Silvibacterium dinghuense: one gene and its partner. The protein of the gene in region 1 interacts with the protein of each later gene in a pairwise test. Links are inferred from orthologs where the notes say so. Each region holds a gene or a part of one and is shown in the gene's direction. Other genes may lie near its edges.

Evidence for each region. The genes of interacting proteins can lie anywhere in the genome.
Region 2: the proteins of ftsZ (region 1) and rlmN interact in binary tests that used the Escherichia coli proteins (3 or more experiments, as listed by UniProt). The link is inferred for Silvibacterium dinghuense from one-to-one orthologs.

What each region holds. Positions count from the first base shown.
Region 1 is NZ_SDMK01000001.1:1,065,117-1,068,876, reverse strand. Bases 1-2,991 are described here. They hold ftsZ (cell division protein FtsZ), read left to right. Parts: upstream 1-809; coding sequence 810-2,174; downstream 2,175-2,991. Other genes in these bases: ESZ00_RS04170 (penicillin-binding transpeptidase domain-containing protein), read left to right, coding at 2,642-2,991; ftsA (cell division protein FtsA), read left to right, coding at 1-737. Also shown: more of ESZ00_RS04170, read left to right, coding at 2,992-3,760. UniProt on the Escherichia coli protein: Essential cell division protein that forms a contractile ring structure (Z ring) at the future cell division site. The regulation of the ring assembly controls the timing and the location of cell division.
Region 2 is NZ_SDMK01000003.1:275,790-280,141, forward strand. What follows is about bases 956-3,843. They hold rlmN (dual-specificity RNA methyltransferase RlmN), read left to right. Parts: upstream 956-1,760; coding sequence 1,761-2,927; downstream 2,928-3,843. Other genes in these bases: ESZ00_RS15140 (M16 family metallopeptidase), read right to left, coding at 956-1,620; ESZ00_RS15150 (alginate export family protein), read right to left, coding at 3,195-3,843. Also shown: ESZ00_RS15135 (type IV pilin protein), read right to left, coding at 1-143; more of ESZ00_RS15140, read right to left, coding at 346-955; more of ESZ00_RS15150, read right to left, coding at 3,844-4,352.

The sequences.
Region 1 (3,760 bases):
CGACCTGCTCGGCCGGCGCGCAGCAGAGCATTGTGACCTGCGCCAACCGGGCCGGGCTCGAGGTGACGGAATCGGTCTTCGAAGCCGTGGCCGCGGCGGAGTCCACCATCTCTGCCGACGAGCGCGAGCTGGGTGTCTGCCTGCTCGACATCGGTGCGGCGACCAGCGAGTTGATCGTCTTCTTCGAGGGCTCGGTGGCGCATACCTCGGTGATTCCCATCGGCGGCGACCACTTTACGAACGACCTCGCTGCCGGTCTGCATGTGACGCCGCCGGAGGCGGAGTGGATCAAGTGCCACTACGGGCATGCCGTGGTTACGGCCGTTTCGCAGAGCGCGGAGATCGAGCTGACCGGCATGCCCGGCTATGCTCCGCGCACGGTGCGCCAGCGGCTGGTGTGCGAGATTCTGGAGCCGCGCGCCCGTGAGCTCTTCCATATGCTGCGCGATAACCTTCGCCAGGGTGGCGTGCTGGAGGCGCTGGGCGCCGGATGCGTGCTCACCGGCGGCGGCGCGCGCCTGCCCGGCCTGCTCGACACGGCGGAGAGCCTGTTGCGTGTGCCGGCTCGTATCGGCTCGCCGGTGCCGCTCTCGAAGATGCCCGAGGAGCTGGCGCAGCCGGAGTGTTCGGCGCTGATCGGCGCCCTGCTTTATACCCATCGCACCAGCATCATCCGTGCGGCGGAAGACAACAGCCTGCGCGCCAAGCTGCGCGCGATTTTTGCAGGAAGTTTGTAAACGAGTTTCAGTCGTAAGGAATCTGGCAGGAACGTATTTCAGCAGTCGAGGATGGAGAAGGAGTCGGAGCCGATGAGTTACCCGGAAGAAATTCGCATTCAGTATTTTGACGAGGTTCCGCGCGGAGCCAGGATCAAGGTCATCGGTGTCGGCGGTGGTGGTGGCAACGCAGTCAACCGCATGATTCAGGCGCGGGTCGAGGGCGTCGAGTTCATCGCCGCCAACACCGACCGTCAGGCGCTCCAGCTTTCGGAAGCGCCGGTGAAGCTCCAGCTCGGGACCAAGCTGACCAGCGGCCTGGGCGCGGGCGCGAATCCGGATATCGGCCGCCGTGCGGCGCTGGAAGACTCGGAAAAGATCATCGAGGCGCTCGAAGGCGCGGACATGGTGTTCGTGACGGCTGGCCTGGGCGGCGGCACGGGTACGGGCGCAGCTCCGGTCATCGCTTCGCTGGCCAGCGAAATGGGTGCGCTTACGGTTGCGGTGGTGACACGGCCTTTCAGCTTCGAGGGCAAGCGCCGCATGGCGCAGGCCGAGCGCGGCATGCAGGAGCTGCTCGAGTCGGTGGACACGATGATCGTGATTCCCAACGAGAAGCTGCTGGCGGTTGCCAAGGATGCGGGCTTCTTCGAGTCCTTCCGCATCGCAGACGATGTGCTGCGCCAGGGCGTGCAGGGCATCTCGGACATCATCACCATCCCCGGCATCATCAACCGCGACTTTGCCGACGTGAAGACGACGATGGCCGGCATGGGCTACGCAGTGATGGGCACGGCGCAGCGCTCGGGCGAGAACCGCGCGGTGGACGCTGCGATGGCCGCCATGGCATCGCCGCTGCTCGAGGCCGGCGCGATCGACGGGGCGCGCGGCATCCTGATCAATATCAGCGGCTCGAGCTCGCTCAAGCTGAACGAGGTCAACGAGGCCTCGACGCTCATCCAGAATGCGGCGCACGAAGAGGCGAACATCATCTTCGGCGCTGTGCTCGACGAGAGCATGGGTGACGATGTGAAGATCACGGTCATCGCCACCGGCTTCAAGCAGGGTGAGGCCCCGGAGCGCCGCGAGCGCATGCTGAACACCTCGCTGCGGGAGCCGATCAGCCATGCGCACGAGCAGGTGGAGATCAGCTCCGTGCCTGCCCGTCCGCGCTTTGCCAGCGAGGAGTCGGACGACGAGAGCGGCTACACCACTTCGGCACGCGCCGGGGTGGTTTCCGAGGCCAGCCACGAAGAGGAGCCTGTGCCGGTGGTCGAGACCGCTGCCGCGTCGGTTGCGCCGGAGCCGGCCATTGCCGTCGCCGAGCCGCCCGTGCAGCCGCATGCGGTCCAGGATGCTCCTGCGGCCGTCCCCGATCCCTTTGCCGATGTGCACCAGGACGAAAACGGCGAGAGCCTGGATATTCCGGCGTATCTGCGCCGGGGGAACAGCTTCTAGCTGCTGCGGGACTGGCCGTCCAGGCATTTCGTGCTTCGCGCTTCCGCTCCCTTGGGGCGCGAGCGGGCAGTTTTCCGAGGTAAGGCTTGTAGTTTCTTTCATGAACGGTTGGCGGCTGGAAGCTGACCGTAACTCTCAAGTACACTGGGTGCAGGCAACTCCACCCAAAACGCAAGCAGTTTTGAGCCAGCGGAACTGCCTGGCGGAACTCCAGATTCCATTTGGGGTTTTTACCGGCAGGTTATCCGCTTTGCGGCGTTTGCCATTTCGGTATCTGTTGCCTCTTTTGAGCAGTGCCGATCACTCTGGCATCACTTTGAGCGGTCATACGAGCGGTTTCTGCGTACGATGCAAGTCAGAACGCTTGAAAGCCCGGGACAGAGTTCAGAGCTGGGCCCAGAACAACGGCTGAAGGATCGGGGTTCGAGACACGGCCTCCGGATTCGGATATCAGGATCGGATAATCGATGAAGCGTCTCTTTCTTTTCGTGCTCGCCATGGCTCTCGCCGGTTCCACGCTCTGCCGTGCCGGTTCCGCGACCACCCGCCATCCCGCCCATCGCCGGGCGACTCGTGTTCATGAGTCGGCTGCCGCGGCCAGGCATATAGCCAGCCGCCAGCACAGCCGGCGCGTGGTCAGCGCGTCGACCCGTGTTCGTACCCGTGGCGGGGCGCGTCTGCGCCGGGCGAATCTGGTGATTCGCCGTGGGGGCGGGGAGCGCTTCTATGCCAGCTCCTTTACGGATATCGACCAGACGCAGGGCGACATCACGGCGGGTGAAGACCCGGTGGTGCGCGAGGCGGCGATTGCCGCGCTCGGCAACATGAACGGCACCGCAGTCGCTATCGACCCAAGTAACGGCCGCATCCTGGCCATGGTGAACCAGAAGCTCGCGCTTTCGAGCGGCGCCGAGCCCTGCTCGACGATCAAGGTTTCGGTCGCGCTGGCTGCTCTTGAAGAGGGCATCATCACCAAGGACACGCCGGTGAACTTGGGCGGCAACTACCACATGACCCTGACCGAGGCGCTGGCGCACTCAAATAACCTCTACTTTGAGACCATCGGCCGCCGGCTCGGTTTCGAGCGCGTGCGCCACTATGCGAACCAGTTCGGCCTGGGTGAGCTGGCCGGTTACAACATTCCCGGTGAGCAGCTCGGCGTCTATCCCGATCAGGTGCTGCCCGAGGATCGCGGCGGCGTAGGCCGCATGTGCAGCTTCGGCGAGAGCGTCTCGATGACCCCGCTGCAGCTTGGCGCGCTGGTTTCGGCCATCGCCAACGGCGGCACGCTCTACTACTTGCAGCATCCGACCTCGCCCGACCAGGTGCTGAATTTCCAGCCCAAGATCAAGCGCACGCTCGACATCGCCCGCATCATTCCGGAGATTCAGAGCGGCATGGCGGCAGCGGTCGACTACGGCACTGCCCGCTCGCTGCGCGCCAACTTCAGCCAATTCCCGGTGATGGGCAAGACCGGCACCTGCTCGGACAACGGCACGCGTTTCGGCTGGTTCGCCTCCTATGCGGACACGCAGTACGGCCGGATCGTGACGGTCTTCTTCCTCGAAGGCGGACGCCCGACCTTC
Region 2 (4,352 bases), on another replicon or contig:
TTCGGGATCGCGATCAGCATCAGGATCAGCATGATGCTGATGACGATCAGCAGCTCCATGAGCGTAAAGCCCGCTTCGGCGTCTGGAACAATGCCACGGCGCTTGCGGCGCGAGAGAAGGCTGAGAAGAACAAGTCGTGTCATGATCAATACCCTTCGATAATCCTGCGCAGCGGGCTTCGCCCAATCGCAACTCCGGCTCCGCCAAACGCAATCCTAAAGGATAAAAGACGCCGGAGGCCAGTTCCCCGCTCGAACAAGGGGATGGGGTGTAGAAAAAGCCCCGGGCGTCCACATCACAGAACAAGGCAAATATTCACTTCCCCTGTCCCCTGCACCCTCGCCGTCAACACACCAGCAGATCGCGCGTGAGCTTCAATCCGTCGAGACGTCCGAGCAGCGTCGCCGCTACCCGCTCCGGCTGGAAGAGCGTCTGCGCCATCTCCATCACCTGCTCGGCCGTGACATGCTCCACCTTGTCCAGGATCTCCTGCAGCCCGAAGAAGTAGTTAAAGTACATCTGCTGGCGGGCCAGGTTCGACATCCGCGACATCGAGCTCTCGAGCGACAGCAGAAGATTGCCCTTCAACTGATCTTTCGCCCTGCGAAGCTCATCGGCGCTCAGGGGCACCTGCTTCAGCTTGCCGAACTCCTCCATCACCAGCTTCACCACCTCGATCGCCTTCGACGACGAGGTTCCGGCATAGACGCACAGTGCGCCAGTATCGCGATACGGGCTCAAGTCGCTGTAAATCGCATAGGCCAGGCCGCGCTCCTCGCGCACCGTCTGGAAGAGGCGCGAACTCATGCCGCCGCCCAGCACCGTGTTCAGCACCAGCGTCACGTAGCGCTGCTCGTCGGCCACCGGCGGCGAAGGCACGCCGAGGCATAACTGCACCTGCTCCAGAGATTTCTTGTTGCGCAGATTGATCCGCGCCGCGGTCTTCGGCGGCTCTCCGCCGTTGACGCTCTGCCCGGCAGGCAGCGACTCAAACTTGCGTGTCACCCGCTCGACGAACTCGTCATGCTCGATGTTCCCGGCCGCCGAAAAGACCATGTTCCCACCGAGAAAGCGCGAATCGTAGTAGCCGAAGAGCGTGTCCCGCTCGAAGCTCTTTACTGTCTCCTTGGTGCCGAGGATCGGCTTGCCCAGCGGATGATCCTTCCAGAAATTCTGGGTGAAAATCTCGTGCACCAGGTAGTCCGGGTTGTCCTCGTCCATCTTGATCTCTTCGAGGATCACGCCGCGCTCGCGGTCAATCTCCTCGGGCGAGAAGACCGGGTTCAGCACCAGATCGCTCAGCACCTCGAGCGCCGTGGGCACGTGCTCGTCAAGCACCTTCATGTTGAAGCAGACCGTCTCCTTGCCGGTAAAGGCATCGAGGTTGCCGCCGATCGCGTCCACTTCGCGCGCAATCCGCTGCGCCGAGCGCGATTTGGTGCCCTTGAAGACCATGTGTTCCACAAAATGCGAAATGCCGTTTACCTCGGGCAGTTCATGCCGGGAGCCCGCGCCGATCCACACCCCCATGGCCACCGAGCGGATGTGGTTCATCTTTTCGGTCAGAATGGTGAGGCCATTGGGCAGAATCGTGCGGCGGATATTGCGTTCATTGCTCATTCAGTCTTTCGACCTTTCCTGGGAGGCCATACGTCACGGGAATTTTGGGGGGCCGTATCTTTCGGAGTTGCGCGGGTCAATATGCAGACAGGGAGCGCGCAGAATGCGCTATGCTGACACAGCGGAAACCGAAACAGCTGATGACGTCTGGCAGAAACAATCTCTATTCCATTTTAGACGCTCCGGAACCCCAGGCGATCCGACCTCTTTTTGGCCTTTCCCATCAGCAACTTACCGTCCTGTCGCAAGAGTTTTCACTGCCTGCGTACCGCGCCCGCCAGCTTTCCCAGGCCCTTTACCGCGACCGCGTGGACTCGCTCGAAGCCCTCACCACGCTGCCCCAGTCCGTCCGCGAGCAGATGCGCGCCGCCGGTTATGAAGTCGGCCGCCCGCGGATTGCCGAGACCTTCCGCTCCGTCGACGGCACCGAACGATACCTCATCGCCACCGCCGATGGCCAGACGGTCGAAACGGTCTGGATGCCCGAAGGCGATGACGGCGAAGCCGGCGACGGATCGGAAGCCGGAGAGGAAGAAGTTCTAACCATCGAGCAGGGAGGCCATCACGACGCGACCATCTGCGTCTCTTCGCAGATCGGCTGCGCGGTCAACTGCCAGTTCTGCCTGACGGCCAAGCTCGGCATCATCCGCAACCTCACGCCAGGCGAGATTGCCGGGCAGGTTGTCGCCGTCCTCGACCGCCACAAGGTCCGCATCGGCCGCGACCGTATCAATCTTGTGTTTATGGGCATGGGCGAGCCGTTTCTGAACTACGACGCCTTCATGGACGCTGTCCGCCTGCTGGTGAACGAAGTCGGCATCGCCGAATCGCGCATGACCGTCTCTACCTCCGGCATCGTCCCCGGCATCGAGCGCTTCGCCACCGAGCCGGTCCGGCCCAAGCTCGCCCTCTCGCTCAACGCCTCCAACGACGCGGTCCGCGAGCAGGTCATGCCCATCACCCGCAAATGGGATATCGCCGCACTCATGGACGCCATCCGCAAGGTGCCGCTGCGCCCCCGCGAACGCGTGACCTTCGAATATGTGCTGCTGGGCGGCGTCAACGATCAGCCGGAGCACGCCAGCGAGGTCATCCGCCTCGTCCGCCGCTGCGGCCTGCCGGCCAAGGTCAACCTCATTGCCTGGAACCCCGGCCCCGGCATCCCCTACACCATGCCCGCGCCCGCAAGCGTCGAACGATTCCAGCAGGCGCTCATCGCCGCCGGCATCCCCGCCTTCCTGCGCCGTCCCCGAGGACGCGACATCTACGCCGCCTGCGGCCAGCTCAAGCGCACCGTCGAAGCCTGAGAGCCTGTTATGAACTTTCCCGCAGCGGACGCTGGGCGCCAATTTTTTCGAGGTCGAGGAGCGAGTTGCGACGGATATCGGGTTATCTCCGAGCAGCGAGCGACGAAGAGATCGGGAAAATTGGCCCCAGCCCTGAAGGGTTGCGGGGAAAATCGGCCCATACTTCGTTGTCGGCCTCGCCTAGGAATAGCCTATGTCTTCGGCCTCCGCCTCGTCTGCGCCGATTTTCCCCAGCAACGCCGCTCGCGCGAAAGTTCATAACAGGCTCTATGCTCCTTTTTTCTGCAACTTGAAACGGTAGGTCAGCGCCAGGTATCCCAGCGTGATGGGCGAACCGTGGCCGTTGTTCGCCATCACCGCTCCTGGAGCAAAATGCGCCACACCAGCATTCATCACCACCGAAGAAGTCACGAGGTACTTCGCCGAGGCGTCGAATTCGCGCCCGATCCCGTCGCTCTTGAATCCACCCGTCGGCGGCTTTACCACCGTACTCGCCGATCCGCTGTAGACGCTGTCCTTGCCCGTCGCCGTCTGCAGAAACTCCCCCTGGATCAGGAGCGTCAGCCGTGAATCCGGCCGCAGGTCGAGGTTGATCCGCTCCTGCTGGATGTTCTGCCAGCCGAAGAGGTCCACCAGGCCGAAGGCATTGTGCGAACTCGGATAGAGCTGGTCGAAGGTGCTGACCCGCTCGGCATTGCGGTGCGTGTTGCCGGTCGCATAGTCGTATTCGAAGAGCAACCGCGGCGTCCAGGGCAGGTACTTCGCTGTCTCTCCGGCCTTGATATACCCCGCGCCTGCGTGGATCGAGTCATTCGCATAGCTGCCGCGCTCGAGCACGCCCTCGGCTACCACCTCGAAGCCCTCCGGCGCGTTCACCAGCACGCGCATCCCCGGCGCCGCCTCGGTTTCCGTGCCGTACCTGCCCTGCTGCCCCTTCACCCACGGCATCGCCTTCACGAAGACATACGGCTCGACCGTCGCATGCGGCACCACGCGGCCCAGCGATCCATACACCCCGTGAAAATTCAGCCCGCCCGCGTGCTCGTCGAAGGCCGTCGGATAAATCTTCACCACCGAAGCGCTGAAGACCGTCACCCGGTTAGCCTCGCCATACTGCGCGCTGAAGCCGTCGAAGGTGCGGCTCACATTTGTCCAGTCCGAAATGCCCACCAGCCGCTCGCCGCCAAAGCGCAGCTCCTGCCGTCCGGCCAGGATCGAGGCGTCATGCGCATGCACGGAGACATAGCACTGGCGCAGGTCGAAGTTGTCGCGCATATTAGAGGCCACATACTTGAGCGGCAGCCCCAGCGCATGCGAATCCATCGCCTGCGCATAGATCGTCATCCACGAAGCAGGCCGCGCCTCGATCCCCGGCCACACTCGCGTCAGCTCATACACCTGCCCGTTGCCCGAGACGTTGCTCAC